DNA from 2 places in the Gordonia sp. SL306 genome. Region 1 is predicted to be linked to the other one. Evidence: predicted binding sites of a transcription regulator. Region 1 holds the regulator's gene; the other holds the start of a gene.
What was found. The regulator HspR, encoded in region 1, represses chaperone genes until heat shock. The targets are predictions, from matches to a motif close to ANNTGAGTNNNNNNNACTCANNT.
Positions count from the first base shown of each region.

Region 2: clpB (ATP-dependent chaperone ClpB) is a predicted target of HspR. The motif match lies at 8,894-8,916, and genes of this name have one in related genera.

Region 1 is NZ_CP113063.1:1,759,258-1,774,339, forward strand. Features, by position in the region: partial or broken gene OVA31_RS08035 (transcriptional regulator) at 1-62, opposite strand, end outside; gene OVA31_RS08040 (TetR/AcrR family transcriptional regulator C-terminal domain-containing protein) at 272-949, shown strand; gene OVA31_RS08045 (acyl-CoA dehydrogenase family protein) at 989-2,671, shown strand; gene OVA31_RS08050 (DUF1330 domain-containing protein) at 2,884-3,219, shown strand; gene OVA31_RS08055 (FAD-binding oxidoreductase) at 3,311-4,708, opposite strand; gene OVA31_RS08060 (serine/threonine-protein kinase) at 4,749-5,696, shown strand; gene OVA31_RS08065 (amidohydrolase family protein) at 5,726-6,877, opposite strand; gene OVA31_RS08070 (FAD-binding oxidoreductase) at 7,013-8,164, shown strand; gene OVA31_RS08075 (hypothetical protein) at 8,200-9,330, opposite strand; gene OVA31_RS08080 (heat shock protein transcriptional repressor HspR) at 9,394-9,789, opposite strand; gene dnaJ (molecular chaperone DnaJ) at 9,792-10,988, opposite strand; gene grpE (nucleotide exchange factor GrpE) at 11,139-11,792, opposite strand; gene dnaK (molecular chaperone DnaK) at 11,789-13,645, opposite strand; gene OVA31_RS08100 (TetR/AcrR family transcriptional regulator) at 14,046-14,615, shown strand; gene lon (endopeptidase La) at 14,736-15,082, opposite strand, start outside.
Region 2 is NZ_CP113063.1:1,571,545-1,586,626, forward strand. Features, by position in the region: gene OVA31_RS07110 (PPOX class F420-dependent oxidoreductase) at 1-307, opposite strand, end outside; gene OVA31_RS07115 (hypothetical protein) at 316-756, opposite strand; gene OVA31_RS07120 (DNA-3-methyladenine glycosylase I) at 805-1,419, opposite strand; gene OVA31_RS07125 (dihydroxyacetone kinase family protein) at 1,571-3,205, shown strand; gene OVA31_RS07130 (TetR/AcrR family transcriptional regulator) at 3,236-3,883, opposite strand; gene OVA31_RS07135 (MFS transporter) at 4,027-5,571, shown strand; gene OVA31_RS07140 (DinB family protein) at 5,678-6,190, shown strand; gene clpB (ATP-dependent chaperone ClpB) at 6,272-8,824, opposite strand; gene OVA31_RS07150 (alpha/beta hydrolase fold domain-containing protein) at 8,989-10,026, opposite strand; gene OVA31_RS07155 (flavin-containing monooxygenase) at 10,118-11,752, opposite strand; gene OVA31_RS07160 (NAD(P)H-dependent flavin oxidoreductase) at 11,763-12,728, opposite strand; gene OVA31_RS07165 (acyl-CoA dehydrogenase family protein) at 12,923-14,077, shown strand; gene OVA31_RS07170 (acyl-CoA dehydrogenase family protein) at 14,074-14,997, shown strand; gene OVA31_RS07175 (enoyl-CoA hydratase/isomerase family protein) at 14,987-15,082, shown strand, end outside.

The DNA of each region.
Region 1 (15,082 bases):
GAGTAGAGCATCTGGCCCAGGGCGTTGATCGCCAGGACGTCCAGGCGGCCGTTGCGGATGAAGGCCGGTGCCCTCGGGGAGCAACTTCGCGCGGCGGGTCACCAGAAACTCCCGAATCTCGGCTCGATTGTCCATGTATTCAACGGTGGTCGCGAAACGTGGGCGGCCTCGGCAGTGCCTGGCACGGGTCCTGAAAGGTTCTCCGACCCATCCTTGACCCCCACCCGCTCGTCATTTATTGTTTTCCATACAAACACTTGACGAGGTGGCGATGACCAGCGCAAACGGACGCGGAACGCGTGAAGCCGGTAAGGCGACACGTCGCGCATTGCTGTCCGCGGCCACCGAGGTGTTCGTCGAGCAGGGCGAGACGGCGTCCATCGCGCAGATCTGCCAGCGGGCCGGGGCCTACCCGAACCAGGTCACGTATTACTTCGGCTCCAAGGAGCAACTCTTCGTCGAGGTGGCGTGTGCGGCGGTACTGCGCGCCGGCCGGCACGCCGAGGATGCCGCCGCGTCGGCCACCACGGTGCGCGAGTACACCAACACCCTGGTGAGTTCGCTGCTCGGTGCGCAGGCCCGCAACGTCGAACTCTTCACGACTGCCATGCTCCTCGTCTCGCGTCGCGCGGATCTCCGGGACAGCATCAGCGATACGCTGCGCACCCTCCACGAACGTGGCGAAGAGGCCCTGATGCGCACCCTGGTCCGGACCGGCTGGCAACTGCGCGCCGAGATAGGGGTGGAGGCAAAAGCGTTCTGGTCGGCGATCTTCGGGCTCATCGTCCAAAAGGCCGCGACCGGGCCCGATTTCGACGACAACCTCGAAGATGCTGTCGCAGTGATCTTCACGAATCTGCAGATACCGGAGCAGGTTCTCGATCGAACTTTGGCGGGTGGTCTCGATACGCCACTCACTTCGTTCGCGGCTACTCGACCAGCGACGTGAGCCCATGGCACTCGACCAGCGAGATGAGAAGGAAACACGATGACGCAGTCCGACACCCACACCACACCGCAGCCCCACGTCACGCACACGGTGCTCAACCAGTCCGCGCCCCGTCGCGACATCAACGAATATGAACTCAACACCGTTCTCCGCGAGGCCGTTCAACGCCACGACGGCGGATGGGCCGACGACGAGCTGCGCGAGATCGGCGCCCTGGTCGGCAGCGAACAGTTCCAGCACGACGCCCACCTGGCCAACACGATCACGCCCGAGTTGCACACCCACGATCGGTGGGGCAACCGGGTCGACGAGGTCGAGTACCACCCCGCGTACCACCGGATCATCTCCGCGTCGATCGCCCACGGCTCGCACACCCGCTGCTGGGCCGACCCGCAGCCCGGTTCCCATGTGGTGCGGGCCGCCGGATTCATGATGTTCGGTCAGATCGAGCCGGGCCACGCCTGCCCGGTGTCGATGACCCATGCGGTGATCCCATCGCTCGAACTACAGCCCGACGTCGCCGCGCAGTGGGTTCCGAAGGCCCTGTCCCGCAGCTACTCTCCCGACCTCTCTGCCGACAAGCAGTCGGCGATCTTCGGGATGTCGATGACCGAGAAGCAGGGCGGCTCCGATGTCCGCGCCAACACCACGGTCGCCAAGCCAGTCGCAGGCGGTGGTCCCGGCGCCGAATATCTGCTCACGGGCCACAAGTGGTTCTGCTCGGCCCCGATGTCGGATGCATTCCTGGTGTTGGCGCAGGCGGAAGGCCCCGCAGGTGAAGGCCTTTCGTGCTTCCTGCTGCCCCGGGTGCTGCCGGACGGTACCCGCAACGTCTTCCGCATCCAGCGGCTGAAGAACAAACTCGGCAACAAGTCGAACGCGTCGTCGGAGATCGAGCTCGACGGCACCGTCGCGGTGATGATCGGGGAGCCGGGCCGCGGCGTGCGGACCATCATCGAGATGGTCGCCCAGACCCGCCTGGACTGCGTCCTCGGCAGTGCATCCGGCATGCGGCAATCCGTCGCCGAGGCGGTCTGGCACGCTCGCCACCGCGCCGCGTTCGGTGCGACGCTCGCCGATCAGCCCGCGATGGCCGCCGTACTCGCCGATCTTTCGCTGGAATCCGAAGCCGCGACGGTCACTGCGATCCGTCTGGCCCGCGCCCACGACGAGGACGCCGACGACCAGGAGCGCGCCTTCCGGCGACTCGCCACCGCGGTCGCGAAGTACTGGATCTGCAAGCGCGGCCCGCACCACTCCTACGAAGCGCTGGAGTGCCTGGGCGGCAACGGTTACACCGAGGATTTCCCGCTCGCGATGCGGTACCGCGAACAGCCGGTGATGGCCGTGTGGGAGGGGTCGGGCAACGTGATCGCGCTTGATGTGTTGAGGGCGATGACCCGTGAGCCCGAGTCGGTGGCGGCATTCGATGCCGAGATCTCCCTGGCCCGCGGGTCGAACCGGACCCTCGACACCCATCTCGACAGCCTGCGCGACCACCTCGGCGAGCTCTCCCGCCTCGACGCGGCATCGGCGCAACGGCGCGCCCGTTCCGTCGTGGAGTCGATGGCCCTTGCCCTCGAAGCGTCTCTGCTCGTACGGTTCTCACCGGCACCGGTGGCCGACGCGTTCATCGCGGCCCGCCTCGGCGAGGACCGCAACTTCGAATACGGCGCGCTGCCGGACGGCGCCGACCTGTCCGCCATCCTCGAAAGGCACTGACCCGCGGCCATTCTCGCTCACCGATCTCGTTCCCGCTCATCCCGCAGGATGCGCGGGACCGGAATGGGTGAGCGGGACCCCGACCGAAACCACCCGACCCACGGAGGCGTCCCATCAGCACCGAACTCCCACCCACCGACCGCCGCGCCGTCGACCCACGCAAGGGCCAGTTCGGGCAGCTGTCCGAGCTACCGGCCGACCAACCCGTCACCATGCTCAACCTGCTCCGGTTCCGCGATGTCGCCGACTATTCGCAGGCCGACGACATCGCGCCCGCACAGCCGATCTCCGGCGCCGAGGCCTACCGTCTGTACACCAAGGCGGCCACGGCGCACCTCGACAAGACCGGCGCGGAGGTGGTGCTGCACGGCGATTGTGGACCCACCGTGATCGGTCCCGACGACGAGCGCTGGGATTCGATCCTGGTGGTCCGCTACCCCAACCCGAACGCGTTCCGGCAGATGGTCACCACTCCTGACTACCAATTCATCGCTCGCCATCGCACCGCGGCGATCGCCGACTCGCGGCTGATCGCGACGTCCGCGTAGCCTTCCCGATTCCCGCTCAGCGATTCCGTTCCCGCGCACCCGGCAGGATGAGCGGGAACGGAATGGCTGAGCGGGACCTGTCCCTGAGCGACTACAGCATCACTCCGGGATTCAGCAAGCCGTGCGGGTCGAGGGCACGCTTGATGGTCGCGGTGAGATCCATGACGTCGAGGCCGACCTGATCCGGTAGCCAGTTCTTCTTGAGCCTGCCGACTCCGTGTTCGCCAGTGATGGTGCCACCGAGGGAGATCGCCAGATCCATGATCTGTCCGAAGGCGCGTTGTGCACGGGCGGCCTCGTCGGTGTCTGCCGGGTCGAAAACGATCAGCGGATGCGTGTTGCCGTCGCCGGCATGGGCGATCACCGAGATCAGCACGCCGTTGTCGGCAGCGATCGTCCCCACGCCGTCGATCAACGCGGGCAACTGTGGGAGCGGCACCCCGACGTCCTCGAGGAGCAGTGACCCGATCTTCTCGACGGCCGGGATCGCGGCGCGCCGGGCCGCGGTGAAGGCCTCACCCTCCTGCGGGTCGTCGGTGGCGAACACCTCGCTCGCGCCGTGTGCCTCGAACGCCTGCGAGATGATCTCGACCTCAGCCGCCCCGGCCGGTCCGGGAGCATCCGACTGGGCCACCAGCAGTGCCCCCGCCTCCCGGTCGAGCCCCATCCGCAGCATGTCCTCGACAGCGTTGATGGAGACGGAGTCCATGAACTCGAGCATCGCCGGCCGGATCTGCGACGTGATCGCGAGGACGGCCTGGCTGGCCTCGTGGACCGATGCGAAGGTTCCCACGACGGTGGAGGCCGGCGCCTGGGGCGGCAACAGACGCAGGGTCACCTCGGTGATGATGCCGAGCAGACCTTCGCTGCCCACGAACAGTTTCGTCAGTGACAAACCGGCGGAGTCCTTCAACTGCATGCCGCCGAGCCGCACTGCGCGACCGTCGGCGAGCACCACCTCGAGTCCGAGCACGTAGTCGGTGGTCACGCCGTACTTCACACAACACAGACCGCCGGCATTGGTGGCGACGTTGCCACCGATCGAGCAGATCTCGAACGACGACGGGTCCGGCGGATACCAGAGACCATTGGCTGCGGCGGCCGCCTTGACCTCGGAGTTGAACAGTCCCGGCTGTGCCACCGCGGTCCGTGTCGCGGTGTCGATGGCGAGCTCGCGCATCTTCTCCGTCGAGATCATCACCGCTCCGTCGACAGCGGTCGAACCGCCGGACAAGCTGGTCCCGGCCCCGCGGGTGATGAGCGGGATGCCATGCTCGCCACACCAGCGAACCGCGATCTGAACGTGCTCGGTGGTCGTCGGGCGGATCAGCGCGAGGGGCGTCCCGGCCTGCGGATCCTGCGCACGATCCTGCCGATATGCAGCGAGGATGTCGGGGTCGGTGACCACCATCCCGTTCGGCAGCGCAGCGGCAAGGGAGTCCGTGGCCACCGTTCGGGCGCCGGGACCGGACGAGGCGGGCTCGGTCATTCGGGTCATGTGTCAACCATAGGTCCGACGACCCGGCAGAATGACCAGGGTGAGCGACTTTGCGGTGCTGGAGGCCGGCGACATGGTGGCCGGCTACACCATCGATGCGCTCCTCGGTAGCGGCAGCAGCGCCGAAGTATATCGCGCACACCGCGATGGTGCCGCCGATCCGGTCGCGCTCAAGGTGCTCCACACCGGGCCCAACGACCGGCAACGGGTTCGCGAGCGGTTCGACCGCGAGTTCACCATCGCATCTCGCCTGCAGCACCCCCACATCGTCAAGATGTACGCACGCGGGGAGATGGATCCACCCCCGATCGGCGACAAGCACACTGCCGCAAGCGTTCTGTGGATGGCGATGGAGTACATCGGCGGGATGACGGCCGCCGACCTGATCGCCCACCGTCCCGCCGAGCCCGACATCACGATGATCGCGCAGGTCGGCGCGCAGATCGCCGACGCACTCGATTTCGCCCATGCCCGCGAAGTCCTGCACCGTGATGTCAAGCCCGCCAACATCATGGTCACCACGCCATCCGACGACGTTCATGCGGTCCTCACGGATTTCGGTATCGCCCAGCTGCTCGATGACGCCCGTCCGCTTGCGCGTAACGGCAGGGTCCAGGGGTCGATCGCCTATGCCTCGCCGGAATTGCTCACCGCTCAACGTCTCTCACCGGCAACCGATCAGTATGCGTTGGCCGCCAGCCTGTTCGAACTACTGACCGGCGACCCGCCCTTCCAGAGGGCGACGGCTTTTGCCATCACCCATGCCCACCTCCACGATCCGGTCCCGCCGCTGACCCGGGCTCGCCCCTGGCTGCCCTCGGCACTCAACTCGGTGTTCGCCAAGGCGCTGGCAAAGGATCCACGCACCCGGTACGAGACATGCAGGGCGTTCACCGACATCGTGACCCGAGCGCTGCGGGACATCCCGGTGCCGGCCGGGGCCCCGCAGCGGCGCTGGCCGTGGCGTCGAACTTTGTAGTAGAAATCCGCGGCCACCGCGGGTTTTTGCTACAAGATCGGCGATGGGGCAGCCTGGTCGATCCCGTAGACCCGCATGGCGTTGTCACGGAACACCTTCCGTAACACGTATTCCCCACCCTGGGGCTCGAGCAGATCGATGAGTGCACCGATCACCATGTCGAGTGCGGTGTTGGGCTTGTCGATCGGGAAGTTGGATCCGAAGATCAACCGGTCGGGGCCGAAATGTCCGAGGACGTGTTCGACCAGCGGGCCGACCATCTCGGCGAGGGTGCCCCGGCTGCCGATGTTGCCCCACCGCTCCCGGCCGTAGCCCAGGACCGGCAACCCGAGCCCGGACAACTTGACCACCACGTTGGGACACGCGGCCAGCGTGGTCATCCGCTCCCGCCACAGGCGCAGGATGTCTGCTCGGGCGCCGGCGGTCGCACCGGTCCGCGCTCCGACCGGACCGAACACCCCGACCGGCGTCCCGAGATGGTCGACCACGATGGTCGCCTCCGGGTACTCGCGCGCGAGCGTCACCACGTCGTAGAGCTGATGCGAGTAGACGAAGGCGTCGAACACCAGGCCGCGCTCGGCAACTTCGGCGAATCCGCGGAGGAACGACGTCGACGCGAGAATCCCGTCCGCGTCGGCACCGTTACGGATGCGAGGATCGGGGTGCCGGGTGGTGATCCAACGGACCCCGCGCAGGCGGTCGGTGAGCGCCGCGTGCTCGTCGAGCAATTCCGCGAACATCTCGGCGCGCGGATCGGCGTGCGCGACGATGGCACCCAGTTCGGGCGCCTGACCGACCCCGAACGGGAGCTTGGTGACGTACCGGGTCTCCTCGACGGCCGAACGTCCCGCCGGGGTGTCGGCCCGGCCTGCGGTGTCGTCGCGGCGCCAATGCGACTCCATGTGTACGACAGTCTCGACCCGGACCCCGGCGACCGTTCGGACGGCCGACGCATCGGCCAGATACTGCAGGGGTTCGTACACCCGGGCCACCGTGCTCGGCGTGAGCACGTACTCCCGATCCGCCTGCGACACCACCATCGGAAAGACACGATCGCCGAAGGCGGGAAGAAAACTGTAGAGCCGCGACAGTCGATTGGCCGCCCACGGCGTGCTCCGCGGATTCCACTGGTGCAGATGGGCATCGACTATGCCCGGCACCACGCCATCGAGCGAGCTCACATCTCTGAGCCTGCCACACACCGCGCGAACCCGACATCGAATGATCGATCATCAGTCCTCGTCGAACGACCGCTAGGGTGATTAGTCTTGGGCGGGAAAATCCGCAGTACCAGTACAGGGAGGTGACCCCACGACGTGCCCAGCCACTCTCGGCATACGCTCCATCACCTACGCACGCTGATCGGGCGCGATCCCGACAGATTCTCCGCAAACGTCTACACCAGGATGTTTGCCATCGATCCCGACCTCCGCGAGCTCTTTCCCGCGGTGATGGCGGGACAGCGCGAAGCGTTCTATCACGTCATCGATCACGTCCTCGACGTGGTGCCGCGCGAGGACGGGCACAACGAACTGATCGAATTCCTCGCACAGCTCGGTCGGGATCATCGCAAGTTCGGTGTGCGGCCCGAGCATTACGGCATCATCTACCAGGCCCTGATCGCCGAGTTCGCATCGGTGCTCGGCGACTACTGGGACGACGAATCCGCGCAGACCGTGACGCAGGCGATGATGCTGACCACCGGTGTCATGCGTGGTGCGGCCGAGACGGCCCCGCATCCCGCGTTGTGGTCGGCCGAGGTGGTGGAGAAATTCCGGATCACCCGTGACCTCGCGGTGGTTCGCCTGATCACCAAGGCACCGCTGCGCTTCGTCGTCGGGCAGTACCTGGAGGTGCAGATCCCGCAGCGACCTCGGATGTGGCGGAACCTGTCCCCTGCCATTCCACCGAACCCCGCCGGTGAACTGGAATTCCATGTGCGCGCGGTCTCCGGTGGGACGGTCAGTTCGGCGATCGTCGGTGAGACCCGGAGCGGTGACACCTGGTATTTCGCGCAAGGGCACGGGACTTTGCACGTCAAGCGTGATCAGAAGGTGCTCATGGTTGCGGGCGGCACCGGTCTCGCGCCACTGCGAGCGCTGCTCATCGAGATGTCGAAGCGAGCCGACTCGCCGCCGACACACATCTTCTACGGGATGCGTCATCCCGGTGAGCTCTACGACCTTGCGGTGCTGCGCCGCATCGCGGGCACCAACCCGTGGCTGACCGTCACCGCCGTGTCGGAGGAGACCAGCGACCCGTGGTGGATCACCTCGACGACGGCACCCGAGGCCCTCGGCATCGACCACATCATCGGCACGCTGGGCGACGCGGTGGCGCAGACCGGTCCGTGGGATGACCGTCAGGTTCTCATCGCGGGCTCGGCCCAGATGATCGAGGCGACGCGGCGGCGGTTGCTGATCGCGGGTGTCCCGGCGAGCCGGATTCAACACGACCCGGTGACCTGAACGCAGTTCATCCGCGCCCGCCGACCCCGGTCCGTCTACCGGCTGGGCGTGTCCTGCGAAGCCTCGGGCGCCCACCGGTTCGCGGATGCCTCACCGCCACCGCCGAACCTGGTCTCGGTCGTGGTCTCGGTCGTGGTCTCCGTCTCGGTGACCGTGGCGGGGTCCGCCGCCGATTCCGTCTCGGTGGTCGTCTTGGTGACCGTCTGCCGATCCCGGGTCACCGTCGAGGTCTCGACGGCGGTCTGGGTCTCGGTCCGCGGCTGCGCCGTCGAGGTGACGGTGATGGTCGAGGGCGCAGCGGTCACCGTCGTCGTGGTCGGCGCCTTCTCCTCGGTTGCGTCGACACCCGCGAAGACCGCCGACGCCGCGATCGCGCCGAGCACCAGGGCACCGGCCATCGCCGCGCCGATCAGCCACCAACGCCGATTCGACGAACCGCGCGACACCGCTCCGGGCCGTAGTGCGAGGATCGCAGCGCCCACCGCGGAGGACAGGGCGGGCTGGTCGGCGGCGGTCACCGGGCGAGCCAATGCATAGCCCAACGCAGATACCGCGCCCGGCACGTCGGCGCCGGGTCCGGTGCACAACACCGACGTCACCGACGATCCGCCAGGCGCCGAGATCACCGCCTCGGCGACTGCGGTCGCGTGTGCCGGATCGGTCACGGGTCCCGGCGAGCCGTAGGCGAACTCCGCGGTGCCGAGCACCTCGCCGGTCGCCGAGTCCAACGTGACCACCGACGAGCCCGGTGACGGGACGGCTGTTCGATCCAGATCGACGACGGCCATGATGCCGCGGACACCGGCCGAGCCCCGCGCAACCTCGGCGAGTGCAGCGGGCATGTCGGTGAGCGCGACCTTCTCGTACCAGCCCGGACGCGAAGTCCCGGGCGCGAGGTTCGCCTGCAGGTAGCTCTGGGTGGCCGGTCGCGCACACGCGATGCCGATCCGGTCGATGTCGTACGGCACGGAGTCGACGAGCTCGTGGATGGCGGTCTCCGCGCTCTGCGCCGACGGATCGGACAGGTCGACCAGATTGCTCGCGACGATCTCGCCGTCGGCGCCGCGCACGACCGAGACGATCTGGTCTTCGATGACGGAGATGCCGAGGACCGACCCGGCCGAGCTCGAGCTGCCCTGGGTGCGGGTGCTCTGCGTCTCGGCCATGGTCCTGTCCTGTCTCCGGCGACGTTGTCGGGAGTCAGGGTAGCGGGTGGTTCCCGACCGCGATCAGTCGGCTTTGCGCTTGCGGCGCGGTTGCCATACCACCAGCGCGCTGGTGCGCGGTACCGGCACGAGTTCGCCGCTGCGGCGGTGCGGAACGTTGTCCACCTCGGTCTGGAGTTCGCGGACCCGCTGTTGTAGCGCGTCGACCTGATTGCTCAGATCGATGATCCGCTTGATCCCGGCGAGGTTGACGCCCTCCTCCTGGGAGAGTCGCTGGATCTCGCGGAGCAGCTCGACGTCGCGCGCCGAGTACCGTCGCCCGCCGCCGCTGGTGCGCTGTGGGGTGACCAGACCGAGCCGGTCGTAGGTACGCAACGTCTGAGCGTGCATACCGGCGAGTTCGGCGGCAACCGAGATCATGAAGGTCGCGCTGCCCTCACTCTCGAACTTGCCTGCCATCATCATCGCCCCCACCCGGCACGCGGATCGAAACCGCCGGCCTTCTCGGCCTCCGCGTATCGACGCATGGCTTCGGCGGCCGCGTCGTCGAGCTTCGGCGGTACCGCGACTTTGACGGTGACCAGCAGATCGCCTGCCCCACCGGAACGCTTCGGCACGCCTCGGCCACGGACGCGGAGTGTGCGGCCATCGGTCGTGTTGGCCGGGATCTTCACCCCGACCGTGCCGTCGAGTGTCGGCACCGACACCGTGGCGCCCAGCACCAGCTCCGAGATACTCACGGGCAGTTGCACTTTGAGGTCGTTTCCGCTTCGGGTGAAGACCTTGTCCGAACGTACGTGGACGACGACGTACAGGTCTCCCGACGGCGCGCCGCGAGGTCCTGCCTCACCTTGGCCTGCGAGCCGAATACGTTGTCCGTCTTCCACGCCAGCAGGGATGCGGACGTTGATGGTCCGGGCACGAACCTTCACACCGGAGCCGTCGCAGTCGGTGCAGGGGTCGTCGATGCGCGATCCGGTGCCCTGGCAATCCTGGCACGGTTCGCTGAAGCCGAACGCTCCCTGATTGCGGCTGACGAATCCGGAACCGTTGCAGTTCGGGCAGACTCGCGGGCTCGTTCCGGGCTTTGCCCCGCTGCCGTGACACGTGGTGCACGGCGACGGGCTCGTCACCCGGAGCGGGACCGTGGTGCCCTGCGCGGCGTCCTTGAAGCTCAGCGTGGTCTCGGTCTCGAGGTCGTTGCCGCGCTTGGGACGCGTCGCCGTGGACGTCCGCGGCCCGCGATTGAACAATCCTTCGAAGAGGTCGCCGAATCCGCCTGCCGAGTTGGTCGTACCGCCACCGTTGCCGAACAGGTCGCCGATATCGAAGTCGGCGCCACCCGTCGTCGTATATGTGCCGCCGCCGCCCGGGAAACCTCCGGGAAAGCCGTTGCCCCCGCCGCGGAATCGCCCACCGGCGAACATCGCGCGGGTCTCGTCGTACTCTTTGCGCTTCTCGGCATCGGACAGCACGCTGTGGGCTTCGGACACCCGCTTGAAGCGCTCCTCGGCCGCCGTGTCGCCCGGGTTCGCGTCCGGGTGCAGCTCGCGTGCGAGCTTGCGGTAGGCCTTCTTGATCTCTTCAGCCGAAGCGTCAGAAGCAACGCCCAGGTCCTTGTAGAAGTCGTGTTCCAACCACTCACGTTGTGGAGCCACCAGACGTCACCTCCTTCGTTGTCTCAGTTGTCTCGATGTAGTTGTCTTCGCTCGTGAAGTTGTGGGTCGAACCGTGCTGCCCGGTGATGCGCCGCGCGCGACGTCGCGTCGCCGCTGCGCACCACCGGGCAGGCAGATGAAACGGTTGCCTTATTGTGCACCAGTTTCTTCGTTTTCCGGCACGGCTCCGACCGTGCTGCCCTCGACCGGATCGGTGACCGTCACCATCGCGGTGCGGATCACCCGCTCGCCGAGACGGTACCCACCGCGATACACCGAACCGATGACCGGATGGGCACCCTCGCCCTCGTGCTGAACCGCCTCGTGGAGTTCCGGATCGAACTCGTCGCCGGACTCACCGAACTTGACCAGCCCTTCGGCACCCAGAGCGGAGCTGAGCTTGTCGGCCATGGTCCGCATGGGCCCGTCTTCGAGGTCGCCGTGCGCACGGGCGCGGTCGAGATCGTCGAGGATCGGGAGCAGCTTCTCGATCAGCACCTGCTTGCCGTAGGCGACCGATCCCTGCTTCTCCTCCGCGGCACGCCGCCGGAAGTTGGCGAACTGCGCGCGTTCACGCTGCAGATCAGTGGTCAACTCGGCAATACGCGCATCGACCTGATCGGCCGCGCCGTCGGCGTCCGCTGATTGGTCGGCTTGCTCGTCTGCTGCCGGCTCGGCTTCCGCCGGGCCCGGTCCGGCGCCCGCCGCGTCGCGCACCTCGCCCGTCTCGGGGTCGATGCGTCGACGGTCGGACACCGTGACCGGCTCGTCGGGATAGGTGCCTTCCGGCTCGCCACCGGTCACTTGTTGTCCCCGGTGTTCGACGGCTCGTCGACGACCTCGGCGTCCACGACGTCGCTGTCGCCGCCTGCGGTCTCACCTTCCGGTGCCTCACCGTTGGGCGACTCCGCAGCCGAGGCGGCATAGATCGCCTGTCCCATCTCCTGGGACTCGGCCGAGAGCTTCTCGACGGCCGACTTGATCGCCGCGAGATCGGTGCCCTTGAGGGACTCGTTCGCCTCGGCGATCGCCGCGTTGACCTTGTCCTTCACCTCACCGGGAACCTTGTCCTCGTTGTCCTTGAGGAACTTCTCGGTGTGGTTGACCAGCGACTCGGCCTGGTTGCGGGTTTCCGCCTCCTCGCGACGCGTCCGGTCCTCGTCGGCGTGTGCCTCGGCGTCCTTGATCATCCGGTCGATCTCGTCCTTGCTCAGGCCCGAGCCCTCCTGGATGCGGATGCTGTTCTCCTTGCCGGTGCCCTTGTCCTTCGCGGTGACGTGCACGATGCCGTTGGCGTCGATGTCGAAGGTCACCTCGATCTGCGGGACACCCTGCGGCGCCGGGGCGATGCCGCCGAGCTCGAACGAGCCGAGCAGCTTGTTGTGCGAGGCGATCTCGCGCTCACCCTGATAGACCTGGATCTGCACGGACGGCTGGTTGTCTTCCGCCGTGGTGTAGGTCTCCGACCGCTTGGTCGGGATGGTGGTGTTGCGCTCGATCAGCTTGTGCATCACGCCGCCCTTGGTCTCGATGCCGAGGGACAGCGGGGTGACGTCGAGCAGCAGCACGTCCTTGACCTCGCCGCGCAGCACGCCTGCCTGCAGGGCCGCACCGACCGCGACGACCTCATCGGGGTTGACGCCCTTGTTGGGCTCCTGACCACCGGTGAGCTCCTTGACCAGCTCGGTCACGGCGGGCATACGGGTCGAGCCGCCCACCAGGACAACGTGATCGATGTCGCCGACGGCGATGCCGGCGTCCTTGATGACGGCCTGGAAAGGCGAACGGGTCCGCTCCAGCAGGTCCGAGGTGATCTTCTGGAACTCGCTGCGGCTCAACTGCTCGTCGAGGAACAGCGGGTTCTTCTCTGCGTCGACGGTGATGTACGGCAGGTTGATCGACGTGCTCTGCGAAGCAGACAGTTCGATCTTGGCCTTCTCGGCGGCCTCACGCAGCCGCTGCATGGCCATCTTGTCCTTGGTCAGGTCGATGCCGTTCTGGCTCTTGAACTTGTCGACGAGCCAGTCGACGATGCGCTGATCCCAGTCGTCGCCACCGAGGTGGTTGTCGCCCGAGGTCGCCCGGACCTCCACCACACCGTCACCGATCTCGAGCAGCGAGACGTCGAACGTACCGCCACCGAGGTCGAAGACCAGGATGGTCTGTTCCTTCTCGCCCTTGTCGAGGCCATAGGCCAATGCGGCCGCAGTCGGCTCGTTGACGATGCGCAACACGTTGAGGCCGGCGATCTGGCCGGCTTCCTTGGTGGCCTGACGCTGCGAGTCGTTGAAGTAGGCGGGGACGGTGATCACCGCGTCGGTGACGTCCTCACCGAGGTACGACTCGGCATCGCGCTTCAGCTTCATCAGCGTGCGCGCGCTGATCTCCTGGGGGGTGTACTTCTTGTCGTCGACACCGACGGTCCAGTCACCCTCGCCCATGTGGCGCTTGACCGAACGGATGGTGCGATCGACGTTGGTGACCGCCTGATTCTTCGCCGGCTGCCCGACCAACACCTCGCCGTTGCGCGCGAATGCGACCACCGACGGGGTCGTCCGGGAGCCTTCGGCGTTGGCGATGACAGCGGCTTCGCCGCCTTCGAGCACGGAGACCACCGAGTTGGTGGTGCCGAGGTCGATTCCAACTGCACGAGACATGTGTTCTCCTCCTGGTTCATGGGTTGCACCCAAGTACGTGGCCGGGCCCGAGCCGTTTACTGCACGAACCGCGGATGTTTCGTCGAGACCCGCGTCGGAACCCGAACTTCAGTGCATCCGACTCATGTCCTACTGAACAAACAAGCCGGAGTCAACCTGGGTTGAGCCTACATGACTCAGGTCTCTCGATTTCCTCAACGGACCCACCTGGCGGATTGTTCCCGGATCGACGAAATAAGTTGAGTGCGGTGGACTCAATGTGGGGAGAATCTCCCTCCCCATACCTCATGGTCCGGTACGCCGCCGAATACACTCATGCCGCCGGGCGCAGGCTCACGCCCCGGCGATTGCGGGCGTGACCTGGGAAATGATGGAGGCGGCGTGACCATGGATCTCGTTGATGGCTGACCGGCGCAAACGTTTCGGCGAGGCCGCCCTGACGGTCATCTCGACCGGAGGGCTCCGCGCACTCACCCATCGTTCGGTGGACGAGGCGGCCGGCCTGCCTCCCGGTTCGGTGAACTATTACGCGCCGACCCGGGCGAAGCTCGAGGCACTCGCGCTGACCGAGGCATACGAGCAGATGTACGCGATCGCCATTCGCACGTTCGGGCCGATCCTGGAGACCGACGAGCCCTCCACCGGTCTCGTCCTCGACTGCACCACCGATTTCGTGGCGGCCATGTCGGCGGAGACGGGACTCGTCGCGGCCCGCCATGCGCTGCTCGTCGAGTCACAGTTCGATGACGGCCTGCGCAAACAGGTGACGACCAATCGCAACGCCTTTGTCGCGTTCACCGAACCGTTCGTCCGGTCGAACGCGCCCGACAGCCCGGCGCGAACGGCCGAACTCATCGTCGCTCTGGTCGAAGGCCTCATCCAACAGCAGACGCTCGTTGCGACAACGAATTTCCACCGCCCGATGGTCCGCGCCGCGATCGCACGGATCTTCGGGTTCGCCGGGGGTTGAGCCCTCCGTCGACGAATATGACTGCGGCGTGAGCGCATTGCGGCGACAATAGTTGTCGTCGCGGCGCGCCCACGCCGCGGTCGTATTCAGATTTCCGATCGATCGCCGGTCATGCAACCGTCAGGCAGCGGACACCGCCAGTTCCTCGACCGGCTCCAGCGCCTGCGCGATGATGTCGGCGACATCGACCATCGGTTTGACCTCGAGCGCCTCGAGAACCTCGGCGGGGACGTCGTCGAGGTCGGGCTCGTTGCGCTGCGGGATGAAGACGGTCCGCAGTCCATTACGTTGCGCGGCAAGCAGTTTCTGCTTGACTCCACCGATCGGCAGCACTCGCCCGTTCAGCGTGACCTCACCTGTCATCCCCACGTCGGCACGAACCTTGCGGCCCGTCGCCATCGACACCAGCGCCGTCACCATCGTGACGCCTGCGCTCGGACCGTCCTTGGGCACGGCACCCGCAGGCA
Region 2 (15,082 bases), 190 kb from region 1:
TCCCCGTGCCGCCGATCACCTGCTCGCCGCGCCCCCGGATCTCCACCATGCGCACGCGCCACGGATCGAACGACGCGATGTCGTCGACGACGAAGGCCACCCGGTCGTTTCGGGCGAGGTTACGGAACTTCCGGCTCTGCCTCAGGTTCCAGCCACCGATGTCGATGGTGCCCAATTCGCGATTGATCCGGAAGCCGACCGGACTGTTCTGTGGCGCACCATCTTTGTCGACGGTGGCCAGCCGACCGAGCCGCTGCGACGCGAGATACTCGAGGATGTCGGGGTTCATCAACTCGGACTCGTTCATCGTCGGCCTCATCGCGTCGGCAGCGTATCCACGATCGGCGTGTTCTGGGCGCCGGCCACCCACCATCGCCCCGCTCGCTCGATCAGCACGTACATCGCCATCTCGGAGAAACCGCCGTCGATCGCGTGCCGTCCGACCTGTGCGACGACGACTCCCGGCGCCGGCGCGATCGCCTGTGCCACCTCGAACCTCGACTCGGGCGCCACCTTCGCGGGCATCATCTGCCGGTGGATGGCGTTCAGTGGGGCAAAGCCCTGGAGAACTCGGCCTTTCGGAGTTCCCCAGAGGATGTCGTCGGCGAACATGTCGTCGTAGGTGTCCGCGGACGCCCCGTCGAGACCACCGTGCAGATGGTCGAGCAGTTCGCCGACCACCGTCCCGACATCGACGGTCTCGTCATGGAGCCCGGGGCGACTCTCCCGCCCGGATTCGATCACTGAATTGGTCATGGTCGTGACGCTAGGACCTCAAGTTCAGTTGAAGTCAAGCAGTGCAAGTCAGGCGTTGCCCGTGCGCGCCGGGCGACGGACCGACGACCGGGCCTTCGCCACTCGGGGACGGATGACGCAATCCTGCGCGTGGTCGTTGACGATCCCACTCGCCTGCATCAGCGCGAACATGGTGGTCGGGCCGACGAACTTCCAGCCGCGCTTCTTGAGGTCCTTCGACAGCGCGACGGATTCTGCCGAGGTGGTCTGGGACTGCGGTTCGGGTTCGGCTTCCGGTTCGTATCGCCAGAAGAACGCCGACAACGACCCCTCGCTCTCGATGAGTTCCTCCGCACGTCGTGCGTTGTTGATGACCGCCTCGATCTTGCCGCGGTGACGGACGATCCCCGCATCGGTGAGCATCCGTTCGACGTCGGAGTCGGTGAACCTCGCGACCTTCTCGATGCCGAACCCGGCGAAGGCCGCACGGAAGTTCTCGCGCTTGGTCAGGATGGTGCGCCAGCTCAGGCCGGACTGGAAACCCTCGAGCGCCACCCGTTCGAAGAACGCGTCGTCGCCGTCGAGCGGAAATCCCCATTCGCCGTCGTGGTAGGTCGTCTCCGGTTCGACGCCTGCCCACCCGCACCGCGTCAGGCCGTCGTCGCCGGTGGTCACAAAGGCCATGGGCCCTCCTCGGTTCGATCGCCAATCGCACCCTACCGCCGGCCTCCGACAGTCGTGCCGACCGCGTATCCAGGCCAACGGAGCGCCCACCGCCGGCCGAGTAGCGGCGAACGGAGTGAGCCGCGTATCGAGGCCCACCTACCCTGGACACGTGACCCCGCATGAGTACGTCCTCAACAGCCCGGACACGTTCATCACCGACGCGTTACGCGGTTTCGTCGCCGCCCACCCGTCGATCGCGTGGCAGCCGGATCCCGGCTTCCTCCACCGCCGCGACGTGCCGGAGGAGCCCCACGTCGGGGTGATCTCCGGGGGCGGATCGGGTCACGAGCCGATGCACTCGGGGATGATCGGAGCGGGCATGATCGACGCGGCGTGCCCCGGCCTGGTGTTCACCTCACCCAATGCCCTGCAGATCGTCGGCGCAACCCGGTGGGCCGACCGTGGCAAGGGCGTTCTCCATGTGGTGAAGAACTACACCGGCGACGTGATGAACTTCCGGATCGCTCGGCACATGCTGCGCGACGAGGTCGAGACCGACCACGTGATCGTCGCCGACGACGTTGCCAGCGAATCAGAAACGGGTCCGGGCAGGCGCGGTACCGGCGCCACCATCATCGTCGAAAAGGTCTGTGGCGCAGCGGCTGCACGCGGAATCGACCTCGCGCACATCGCCGAACTGGGCAGGCGGACCGCCGACAACGCACGCAGCATCGCAGTCGCTTATCGCGCCTGCACGGTGCCCGGCGCGGACGCGCTCACCTTCGAACTCGAGCCCGGCGAGATGGAGTTCGGCGTCGGGATCCACGGTGAAGCCGGCGAGGCACGCACCACCCGGGTGGGCGCTCGCGAGTTGGTTTCCCGCATGCTGGAACGGATTTCGGAATCCTTGGGACTGCAGAAAGGTGAGCAGGTCATCTGCCTGGTCAACGGACTCGGCTCGGCCCATCCGCTGGAACTGTCGCTGGTGTTCGGGGAGGTCGCTGCCGAGCTGGATGCCCGCGGGATCGCCGTCGAGCGATCGATGGTCGGAACGTATGTCACCGCCCTGGACATGACCGGCTTCTCTATCACGCTGGTCCGGCCCGACGACGAGGTCATGTCGCTCTTCGACGACGAGACCGACGCTCCTGCATGGCCATCGACCATTGCGCATGGTCGTCCCACGATCTCCGACATCACGTTCGCCGAACCAGACGACTCCGCCGCCGACGGCGCGGAATCCGCGTGGCTCTCCGATTTCGTCGGGCAGGTGCTGGACTCGATCGACGATCTGACAATCCTCGATCAGCAGGCAGGTGACGGCGACTTCGGCACCAACATGAAGGCGGCGCTCGGCCACTTCGATCTGCCGTTACGGGGGACCGATGCCGAGATCCTCACCGCCATCAGCACGTCGTACCTCGTGCGCGCGGGCGGCACGTCCGGCGCCGTGTTCGGCGTGTTGTTCCGTGAACTGGCACAGGCTTTCGGAACAGCAGACGACACCGAGAGCGCCCTACGCGAGGGGACGGCAACGGCCCTCGCCGAGATCAAGGATCTCGGCGGCGCCGACGTCGGCGACAATACCGTGGTCGACGCTCTCAGCCCGGCCGCCCAGGCACTGTCGGACGGGGAGACGCTGCCCACCGTTGCCGACAAGGCCGAGGAGGGCGCCGAATCCACCAGGGACACCACCGCTTCCAAGGGGCGAGCGAGTTACGTCGGTGAGAACGCGCGTGGCGTGGTCGATCCCGGTGCGCTGGTGATCTCGTGGCTCTACCGAGCCGCGGCCGAATCGGCCTGACATCGCCCACTCTCGCAGGCGACCGCGCGCTCAGACGCTCTTGACGACTTCGCGGAATGTCTCGTAGGTCGCCGCCAGGGTCTCCGCAGCGACAGCCGAATCGGCGAGACCGCCCACCTGGTCACATCGCCAGGCATCCATCGACAGGTGCATCAGCGACATGTACACCGCGACGACCACCCGTACCCGGCTGTCATCGACGGGCAGTTCCATCCGCTCGGCAACCTTGTCGGTGATGTTCCGGAATTTCTTCTCGGCGAGTTCGGTGTTGCGCCCGCTCACCGACGGCGCGCTCTGGATGATCCGATTCATGGTCTCGAATCGGGTCAGATCGACAGAACCCGTCGGACACTCGCCGCAGAAGATCTGAACCTGCGCGTTGACCAGTGCCTCGAAGGGGTTTCCGGTCCGGGGCTGCGCGTCGAGGGATGCGGCCATCGCGGCGATCATGTCCTCGGCCGGCGCCAGGATGACGTCCTCTTTGGTGGCGAAGTATCGGTTGAACGTACGCGGCGAGATGTCGGCAGCATCCGAGATCTGCTCGACGGTGGTCGACTCGAAACCCTGCGTATCGCACAGATCCAGAGCCGCGGCTATCAGCCGGTCGCGCGTCTGCAGCTTCTTGCGTTCGCGAAGACCGGCCTTGAACTGGCCTGTTCGGGATTCAGCAAGGGTCACGACCAGATTGTAACTCTTCCGGACAGATATTTCTGCAGTGTGCGCCAATTGACTGATTAGGTATTTTGTCGCTTGACGACTTCTGTCTGACTCTGCCACTATTGCCGGGCACCGATATTTCACCCCTCCGGATCGAGGACCTCTTGACCACATCGGACACTGCACTCTCACCGCACATCCCTGACTCCGAACTCGCATCCCCACCGCCCGCGAACTCGCGCCGCTGGTGGGCGCTGGGCGTCATTGCCCTGGCCCAGTTGATGGTGGTGCTCGACGCCAGCATCATCACGATCGCCCTCCCCTTCGCCCAGTCCGACCTGGACATCTCCGATGCCAACCGCCAGTGGGCGCTCACCGCGTACACGCTGATGTTCGGTGGACTCCTGCTCCTGGGCGGCCGAATGGCCGACTACCTGGGTCGTCGGCGGATGTTCCTGATCGGCCTCGCCGGTTTCGCCGCGTCGTCGGCGATGGCGGGATTCGCCTGGGACGGCATGTCATTCTTCGCCGGACGCGCCCTGCAGGGGGTGTTCGCGGCAATGCTCGCGCCCGCGGCGCTGTCCCTGATCACCGTCACGTTCACCGAACACCGCGAGCGGGCCCGCGCCTTTGCGGTCTACGGTGCCGTGTCCGGTGGCGGCGCCGCGATCGGCCTGATCGCCGGTGGTGCACTCACCGAGTTCTTCTCCTGGCGTTGGACCTTGCTGATCAACACCCCGATCGCGATCGTCGCCGCGATCGGCGGACTGATCCTGGTGATCCGGGACGTGCCATCCCCGCGAACCGGCCACTACGACCTCCCGGGTGCGGTGACCGTCACCCTGGGGCTCGTCAGCCTCGTCTACGGCTTCACCAGAGCAGCTGAATCCGGCTGGGGCGCACCATCGACCATCCTGCTGTTCGCGGCCGCCGCAGCGCTGTTGGTCGCATTCGTGATGATCGAGCTGAGAAGCGCCAGTCCTCTGCTGCCGCTGCGCATCCCGGGTGACCTGAACCGCGGCGGGGCTTATCTGGTGGCGTTCATCGTCCCGACCGCCATGTTCGCGATGTTCCTGTTCTTGAGCTACTACTTCCAGAACACCCTGGGCCACACCCCGTTGCAGGCCGGCGTCCTGTTCCTGCCGTTCCCGGCGGGGATCATCGTCGCGGCCGCTGCGGCCAGCTCGCTGCTTCCCCGGTTCGGGCCGCGGCCACTGATGATGGCCGGCACCCTGTCCGGCACCCTCGGCTACCTCTACCTGGCACAACTGGATTCGGACTCGACGTGGGTTGCACACATCCTGCCCAGCGAGCTCCTGATCGCGGTCGGTATGGGCCTGGTGTTCGTCGCGATGCAGTCGGTGGCGTTGCACCGTATCGACGAGAAGGACGCCGGTGTGGCCAGCGCGCTGGTCAACACATCGCAGCAGGTCGGCGGCTCGGTCGGCGTGGCACTCCTGAGCACGATTGTGGCACAGGTGTTGTCCAACGACGGCCGAAGTGCCATGACACTCGATCCGGCCACCGGACAGCCTGTTCCGGTGAACCCGCAGGGCTTCATGTCGGCGAGTATCCACAGCTACGACGTGGCCTTCTATTGCGGAGCCGGGTTCATGTTCCTCGCGTTCCTGGTCATCACCGGCATGATCCGGATGGGACGACACGAGTTGGGCGACGAAACGCAGAATGCGGCGGCCGTCGCGGCCTGATCGCGGACACACGCCACTGCCGGCCGAGAACCCCTGCACCATTTCGGTGCAGGGGTTCTTCGCCCGGCTCGCTCGATGTCATGGCGAGATGCCACCATCGGTGACCATGACGACCCCCAACCGCCCGGCACCGCCGATGAGCGCCGACGAACGGTCCACTATGGAAGGCTGGCTGGATTTCTATCGGGCCACCCTCGCCCAGAAATGCAACGGCCTCGACGACCGGCAGCTGCGCTCCGCGACGGTGGCGCCGTCACCGTTGACACTGCTGGGTCTGACCCAGCACGTGGCGGAGGTGGAACGAAACTGGTTCCGCCGTGTACTGCTCGGGGAGCAGGTCGGCCCGATCTACGACAACGGTCCTCGATCCGTCGGTCATGATGGAGGATTCGTGGTCACCGAGGAGTCGTCGTACCATCGCGCCGAAGAGATCAGGCAAGCTGAGATCGTCCGGGCGCGGGCGAATTGCGCAACCCGAGAGTTGTCCGACACCAGCAGTTTCCGCGGTGGCGAGGTGAGTCTGCGATGGATCTATGCCCACATGATCGCCGAGTACGCACGACATTGCGGTCACGCCGACCTGATCCGCGAACGTATCGACGGCGCGACGGGGGTCTGACGACAGCAATCATCCCCGAGGGGTGGCACCGAGGGGAATACCCCTAGGGCCGCCCTCTCGGGGACGATCTCGGTCACCAGATCAGCCGAGCACCAACGACTCTCCGTCGGCACCGACATCGACCGGCACCACGTCACCGTCGTGGATCTTGCCGGCCAGCAACGACTTCGCGAGCTGATCACCGATCGCCTGCTGCACCAGCCGGCGTAGCGGACGGGCACCGTACAAGGGATCGAAGCCACGCTCGGCCAGCCATTCCTTGGCCTTCGGCGTCACCTCGAGGTCCAGCCGACGCTGCGCGAGGCGCTTGCCGAGCTGTGCGAGCTGGATGTCGACGATGGACACGAGCTCCTCGGGGCTCAGCGCGTCGAAGATCACGACGTCGTCGAGCCGGTTGATGAACTCCGGCTTGAAGGCTGCGCGGACCGCCGCCATCACCTGGTCCTTGTCACCACCCGAGCCGAGGTTCGACGTGAGGATGAGGATGGTGTTGCGGAAGTCGACCGTGCGGCCCTGACCGTCGGTCAAGCGTCCTTCGTCGAGGACCTGCAGCAGCACGTCGAATACGTCCGGGTGCGCCTTCTCGACCTCGTCGAACAGCACCACCGCGTACGGACGTCGCCGCACCGCCTCGGTCAGCTGACCGCCGGACTCGTACCCGACGTAGCCGGGAGGCGCACCGACGAGCCTTGCGACGCTGTGCTTCTCGCCGTACTCACTCATGTCGATCCGCACCATCGCACGCTCGTCGTCGAACAGGAACTCCGCCAACGCCTTCGCAAGCTCGGTCTTGCCGACGCCGGTCGGTCCGAGGAACAGGAACGATCCCAGCGGACGGTTGGGGTCCGCGACACCGGCACGCGCTCGACGCACCGCGTCGGACACCGCCTGCACCGGCGCCTTCTGGCCGATGACCCGTTGTCCGAGTTCATCTTCCATCCGCAGCAGCTTGGCGGTCTCGCCTTCCAGCATGCGGCCGGCCGGGATACCCGTCCACGACGACACGACCTGCGCCACGTCGTCGGGACCGACCTCCTCCTGCAACATCACGTCCTGGCCAGGATCGGTGCCGGTCTTCTCCAGCGCGGCCGCCAGGTCCTTCTCCAGGCTCGGGATCTTGCCGTAGCGGAGTTCCGCCGCACGGCCCAGATCGCTGTCACGCTCGGCCCGATCCGCCTCTCCACGAAGCTGTTCCAGCTGCTCCTTGAGATCACGGACCGCATCGATGGCGGTCTTCTCCGACTGCCAGCGCGCGGAGAGCTCGTTGAGCTTCTCCTTCTGGTCGGCCAGTTCGCCGCGCAGCTTCTCCAGTCGCTCCTTCGATGCCGCGTCGGTCTCCTTTTCCAAGGCGACCTCCTCGACCTCGAGCCGCCGGACGATCCGTTCCACCTCGTCGATCTCGACGGGGCGCGAATCGATCTCCATGCGCAGCCGCGACGCGGCCTCGTCGACGAGGTCGATGGCCTTGTCGGGCAGGAAGCGCGCGGTGATGTATCGGTCCGAGAGTGTGGCCGCCGACACCAGCGCGGAGTCGGTGATGCGCACGCCGTGGTGGACCTCGTAGCGGTCCTTGAGCCCACGCAGGATGCCGATGGTGTCCTCCACCGTCGGCTCACCGACGTACACCTGCTGGAACCGGCGTTCGAGCGCGGCGTCCTTCTCGATGTACTGGCGGTACTCCTCCAGCGTGGTGGCGCCGACCAGCCGCAGCTCACCGCGGGCGAGCATCGGCTTGATCATGTTGCCGGCATCCATCGCGGAGTCGCCGGTCGCGCCTGCACCCACGATGGTGTGCAACTCGTCGATGAAGGTGATGACCTGTCCGGCCGACCCCTTGATCTCGTCGAGCACGGCCTTCAGCCGCTCCTCGAACTCGCCGCGATACTTGGCTCCGGCGACCATCGATCCCATGTCGAGGGAGATGACCGTCTTGTTCCGCAGCGATTCGGGGACGTCGCCCGCGATGATCCGCTGGGCCAGTCCTTCGACGATCGCCGTCTTGCCGACGCCGGGCTCACCGATGAGAACCGGGTTGTTCTTGGTGCGGCGCGAGAGCACCTGCACCACGCGGCGGATCTCGGTGTCACGACCGATGACCGGGTCGAGTTTGCCCTCTCGCGCCGCGGCGGTCAGGTCGGTGGAGTACTTCTCCAGCGCCTGATAGGTCTGTTCGGGGTCGGGCGTGGTCACGCGGGCATTACCGCGCACGGCGACGAACGCCTCCTGCAAGGCCTGCGGCGTCGCGCCCGCGTTGGCCAGCAATTTGGCGGTATCAGAGTCGCCGGTGGCCAGGCCGACGAGGATGTGCTCGGTGGAGACGTATTCGTCACTGAGCTCACCGGCCAGCTGCTGAGCTGCGGTGATCGCCGCGATCGACTCGCGGGAGAGTTGCGGCTGCGCGCTCGCGCTGGCCACCGTCGGCGCCCGGTCCACCAGCCCCTGGGCCTGCGCGCGAACGGTCGACGGATCCACGCCGACCGCTTTGAGCAGCGGTGCGGCAATGCCGTCGGACTGATCGAGCAGCGCCACCAGGATGTGTGCGGGACGTACGTCGGAATTGCCGGCAGCGGCCGCCGCCTGCACGGCAGTGCTCAGTGCTGCCTGTGTCTTGGTGGTCGGGTTGAAGCTGTCCACTCGCGTACCTTTCTCTCTTTAGTCCAACAGGCTCAAGTATGAGCCATACGGGAGAGGTAACGCCAGCAGAGTTGAGTGTATTCCGCTCAACTCTGCTGAGACACTCGACCTGCCCGTCGGTTCGTCCAATGACAATGCACTGGCCGACAGATGTGCCGAGAGCGTCAAAGACCGTCCGCGAACCGTTTGATGTCGGCAATGGTCGCTTCATGCGCCTCGCGGACCGACGTCGGGAAGATGGTCTCGGCAGCATGGGTGAGGCCCAGGTTCACACGCCCATGGGCGACGACGCCTGCCTGAACAAGCTTCCGGAAATAGGCTCTGCCCTCATCGCGGAGCGGGTCGAGTTCGTTCACGGAGATGACGTGAGGCGGCAGTCCGCGAAGGTCGTCGACACTGGCGAAGTACGGCCAGCACAGCGGATTGTCGGCATTTCCGAATTCCGGGTCGTAGGTGGCTGCGAGGACATCGAGTCTCGAGCACGAGGCGAAGTACCCGTCGTTCTCGATCATCGACGGCAACTCTCGCAGCTTTCGTTCATCGCTCCACGCATAACCACCGCTGATGAACGGCACCATGGCGTAGACACCGTCGACCATGCCGATGGTCCCGTCGCCGGCCGCTTTCAACGCAGTTGCCAGCGCGAGATTTCCACCACCCGACTCGCCCTGGAGAACGATCGTCGAGATGCCCAATCGCTCCCGCTCGGCGTGCACCCAGCCGAGTGCGCTGAGGCAGTCGTTCAGTCCGGCGGGGAACGGGTGAGGACCGCCGACACCACCGGCATTGCGGAAGTCCACGGCGACCACCACCAGCCCGGCACCGGCGAGTGCCATGCACCAGCCGTTGTGAACAGGGCCGTCGACAGCGAGCATCGTCATGCCGCCACCGTGCAGGTAGATCACCGCCGGCAGCGGCCCAGTGGTTCCGGCAGGGCGAAAGATGTTGAGGGCGATGTCGTTGCCGTCGACACCTCGAACCTTCTCGGTGGTCCGCTCGACGGCGGGACCGCCAGAAGGCGTCTCGTTCAATGCGGCGTAGAAGGTCTCGAAGCCCTGCTCAGTGGTGGCCACCACGGCCAGCCGGTCGGCATGCGAACTGGTGCGATCCACCGTCGACGGTCCACTGTTCGCGGCGAACCCGAAACGCTTCAGCGTTGCGAGCAGATCAGGGTTCATCCGACTGTCAGTGGAGAGATCCATCGCCGGATCGGACAGGCGCCCTTCCTGCTTCGCCGAAGGTCGAGCTACCGCTTCCGATGTCATCCTGCTGCCCTCATCATTTCCCCCTCGGTCATGACAGTACAAAACCCTGGTATCCGTTGGCCTCGATCTCACGCAAGCGCCTGCCGTACTCGACCACACCGGCCGGATAGATCCCGAAGGAGTGCCCGGTCGCGCCTTCGACCGCGTTCCAGAACCATCCCGACTTGGTCTCCGCGTAGAGCGTCATACTGACCACCTCCGCCACGTGCGCAGTCCATTCGTCGCACGCGGTCTGCGTCGGCTCGATTCGGCTGAGGCCATTGTCGCGCATATGTCGCATCAGCGAGTCGAGAAACAGTGCCTGATGTTCGATACAGCGGGGAATGTTGCCGCCCATGGCCTGTGGTCCTCCGAGCATCAAGAGATTGGGGAACCCGTGAGTCCCCAGACCGGCCACAGTATTCGGGCCCTGTCGCCACGCGTCGCCGAGTGATGCCCCGTCGCGACCCTGGATGTCGATCCTGTCGAAAGCGCCGGTCACCGAGTTGAACCCCGTTGCGTAGATGATGACGTCGAACTCGAATTCCCTTTCGGTGGTGCGAATCCCGTTCTCGGTGATTTCTACCAGTGGCGTCTCGGTGGTGTCCACGAGTTCGACATTCGGCTGGTTGTAGACCTCGTAGTAACCGGTCTCGTAGGGCGGTCTCCGCTGCCCGAAGCCGTGGTCGACGGGGATCAGCTTCTTCGCCACGTCAGGATCCTCGACACGCTCACGAATCTTCTCGGCGAGGAACTCCGAGAACTCCGCGTTCAGCTCCTTCGTCCGGATCACCTCGATGAAATTGGTGTACAGGCGGGCGAAACCTCTTCGACCATAAAGTGTTTCGTACCACTGTCGGCGCTCCTCCGGACTGAAGGAAAATGCCGAAGCGGCGATCGGACCGTGAATGAAGCCGCCGCGGGTGGTTCGCGTCTTGGTCCAGATCGCCTCATATTGCCCCTTGATCTCAGCCATCTCCAACGGGGTGATCGGCTCGTTGTTCAAGGGCGGACACCAGTTCGGGCTGCGCTGAAAGACCGTCAGGGAGCCGACGATCGGTCCGATGGCGGCGATGGTCTGCACCCCGCTCGACCCGGTTCCGATGACTGCCACCCGCTTGTCCTTGAGGTCGAGACCTCCTTTTGGCCACCGGGCGGTGTGCGCCACCGCACCCGAGAACCGTTCCCGACCCGGGATGTTGGGATACTTGGGGTCCGAGAGGATGCCGATACCCGTGATGAGGAATCGGGTGCGGTAACGGTCGCCGTCGGCGGTCGTGACCAGCCAGATACCGCCGTCGGGATCCCAATGTGCGGAGGTGACGGCAGTGCCGAGTTTCATGAACGGACGCAGGTCGAGCGCGTCGACGACATAGTTGAAGTAGCGCTCATTCTCGGGCTGGCTGCAGAAGTGCTCCGACCAGTCCCAACCGTTCCGGAGCTCCTCGGAGAAGAAGTATCCGTAGCTGTAGCTCTCGGAATCGAGCCGCGCGCCGGGATAGCGATTCCAGTGCCACGTACCACCTACACCGTCTGCGGCGTCGACCGCGATCGCGTCGAAACCCGCCGACCGGAGCCGGTGAAGCGCTTCGATGCCTGACACCCCGCAACCTACGATGAAAGCATCGAGCAGCACTTCGCCGCCGGCATTGGTCGCAGTGACCTGTGTATTCGCTTGTGTCATGGGCTTTCCTTCAGTCCTGGTCGATCTGCGGGCGGCGGCATGCATCGGCGTACTCGGACCGCAGTTGCTGGACGATCTCGCCGACCGTGGGGATCCCGTCGATGAACTCGATGCTCTGCCCGGCGCTCCATATGTCGCGCCACGGAGTGATGTCTGCCGGCAGGTGGTCACTGTTCAGCGTCCCCGACGGTTCGGGCAGACAATCGGGGTCCAGTCCGACGTCGGCGAGGGAAGTCGCCATCCAATTCGCGGGGACCCCCGAGATCCCGTTCGTGTATCGCAGGTCGGTAGCCGAATCAGACATCAGCAGCTCCTTGTACCGGTCGGTTGCGAGTGACTCCTGCGAGGCGATGAATCGGGTGCCGATGTAGGCCAGATCGGCACCCAGAACCTCGGCCGCGCGGATCGCCGCACCGTGGCCGACCGCCCCGGCCATCACGATGACACCGTCGAACATCTGTCGCAGCCGCGGCACGAGAACCAGATGGCTGACGGTACCCGAGTGGCCGCCGCCACCTGCACCGATCGCGACAAGACCGTCCACCCCGCCTTTGATCGCACGCTCGGCGTGGTAGAACGAGGTGACGTCGTGGTAAACGATGCCACCCCAATCATGCACGCGTTCAGCGATTCTCGCGGGATTACCGATCGCGCTCACGATGATCTCCACGCCATGACGCCGACAGACCTCGAGATTCTCCGCCAGCTCGGCGTCATCCATTCGCGCCGCGAGGTTGACCGCGATGGGGCCGATACGCGCGTCAGGATCCTCGGACAGCCGTTCGTCGATCCCCTCGCGAATGCTTCGCAACCAGGAATCGAACTCCTCGAGCGTACGTGCGTTCTGACGCGGCAGTCCGCCAACGATACCGCTGAGGCAAGCCTCCCTCACCAATTCCGGGCCGGTCACCAGGAACATGGGTGAACAGAACGCAGGCAACGTGAGCCGATCCCGCACGCGTGAGTCAAGAGCCATGTGAATCCTTTTCTGTCAACGACCACCGACCACTTCTTGACGACTAGTCAACCGGTCGGCTACGTTTGCAGAGTACTACGAATCGACAAAGCTTGGCTAGGGGTTCATCAAGAGCCTTCTGGAACTATTCCGTTGCGCGCAAAGCTGATTCACTCATCTCGCCAATCGGGCGCGCACTTGCATCAAGGAGAGCCATGGAGTTCGGATGGACGAAAGCCGAGGAAGAATTCCGCACTCGGATCCACGAAGCGTTCGCCACCCACGCGCGGCCTGGTTGGACCCATCACGACCGCGACATGCCCACCACCAAGGACCGTGACGATTCGATCGCGTTCTGCCAGGCGCTCGCACAAGAACAACTCCTCACGCCACACTGGCCGGAAGAGTACGGCGGACGCTCGGCATCCGGCTGGGAACAGGCGATCCTCGGAGAAGAGGCGTGGGGTAGCGGCGAGCCGCGCGGACCTCAGTACATGAACGTCAACTGGATCGGACCGGCGATCATCTACGCCGGCACCCAGGAGCAGAAGGACTATCACCTGTCGCGCATCGGCGAGGGGAGTGTGCTGTGGTGTCAAGGCTTTTCCGAACCGGACGCCGGGTCGGACCTTGCTTCCATGCGCACCGCCGCCGTCCGCGACGGTGACGATTACGTGATCAACGGCCAAAAGTGCTGGACGTCCTACGCCCACCGGGCGGAATTCTGTTTCCTCTTGTGCCGGACTGATCCCAAGGCCGAGCGCCATATGGGCATCTCGATCTTCCTGGTGCCCATGGACACCCCGGGCATCGAAGTCCGGGAGATCCCGTCACCTTACGCCGCACACCTGGTGCACGAGGTGTTCTTCACCGACGTACGGGTGCCGGAGAGCTGCCGACTGGGTCCCGAGAACAAGGGATGGCAGACCATCATGACGGTGCTGGCGAACGAGCGGGCGGGATGGGTCACGCACGAGAATGCACTCCGGCGCCTCGACACGCTCCTCGAACACCCCGATGTCGATCCCACGAATCCGGATGTGTCGGCAACCGCGGGCCGCGCGTATGCGATGGCCGAGGCGACGAAACTGCTCAATTTCCTCGCTATCGACGAGCGTGAGAATACCGAACACGGCAAGGCGCGCAACGTCGCGCCGGTCGGGCAGGCAGCGCTCGGACTTCTCGAACCCGCGGTCGGCTGGGCGATCCACGAGATATCCGGGATGGAGTCGCTGGATCCCGATTCGATCGCCGGGCGGTCGATGGTCAGCATGACCGCCAGTCCGATCGCCGCCGGCGCCATCGAGATCCAGTACAACCTCATCGCCAGGCAGACCCTGCAGCTGCCCAAGGAAGGACGTCCGGCATGAACCTCACGATGACCCAGGACCAAGCCGATATCGTCGACGCGGCGGTCAACGCGGTCCGTCGCGCGACCACCGACGCGAGCGACGAAGACCAGGCCCGACGTACCACCGCCGCGCTGTCGGATGGTGGGTTTCTCGACCTCGCCTCCACCGCGGGACCGCTCGAGGCTGCTCTTGTCGCCGAAGCCATTTCACGATCGGGCGTGCTGGCCCCGGTGGGCGCCCGACTCCTGGTCGGCGATGTCTGCGGACTGGGTGACGATCCTGTCGTCGTCGGTTTGATCGATGGGCGCCGCTCACTGGTGCGGTACGGGGCTGTTGCGGACGTGTTCCTCGGGGTCGATGGAGACAATGCGTTTGTGGCGTACAAGGATCAGGTGACCGTCACGCCCCTCACGGACGGTGTCGGAACGCCGGTGGCGCGCGTGGAGATCAACAATTCGACCCCGCTCCCCACTGCGCAGGCGGCAGCGGTGACTCGACGATGGCGCATCGCCATGGCCACCGAAGCCGCAGGTGCGATGGCCGGCGCCATCTCGTTGACCGTGCCCTACGTCTCCCAGCGGATCGCTTTCGGGCGCCCCCTCGGCGCGTTCCAGGCCGTCCAGCACCGGCTGGCCCGCGCCCAGGTCTTCGCCGAGGGAACGACCTGGCTGGCGCGCCATGCCGCTTGGGCGGACGACGACTACCTGGCCGCATGCGCCGCAACGTACGCCTGCATGGCCGCTGTACAGGTGTACGAGAACACCCACCAGGTGACCGGTGGCATCGGAATCACCACCGAACACGGGCTCGTCCGGCACACGCGTCGACTGGTCGGCCTGCAACGGGAACTCGGCGGCATGAACGCCCACGCCCGCCGCGCCACCGCGGCACGTCTGGCCGATCCGACACCAGCGGCGGTTGCCGAAAATGTTGCCTGATAACACCGAGAACCTCGTTCTGAGCGGTCAGGATGGCCTGGTGCGGACCCTGATACTCAATCGTCCGGACCGTCACAATGCGACG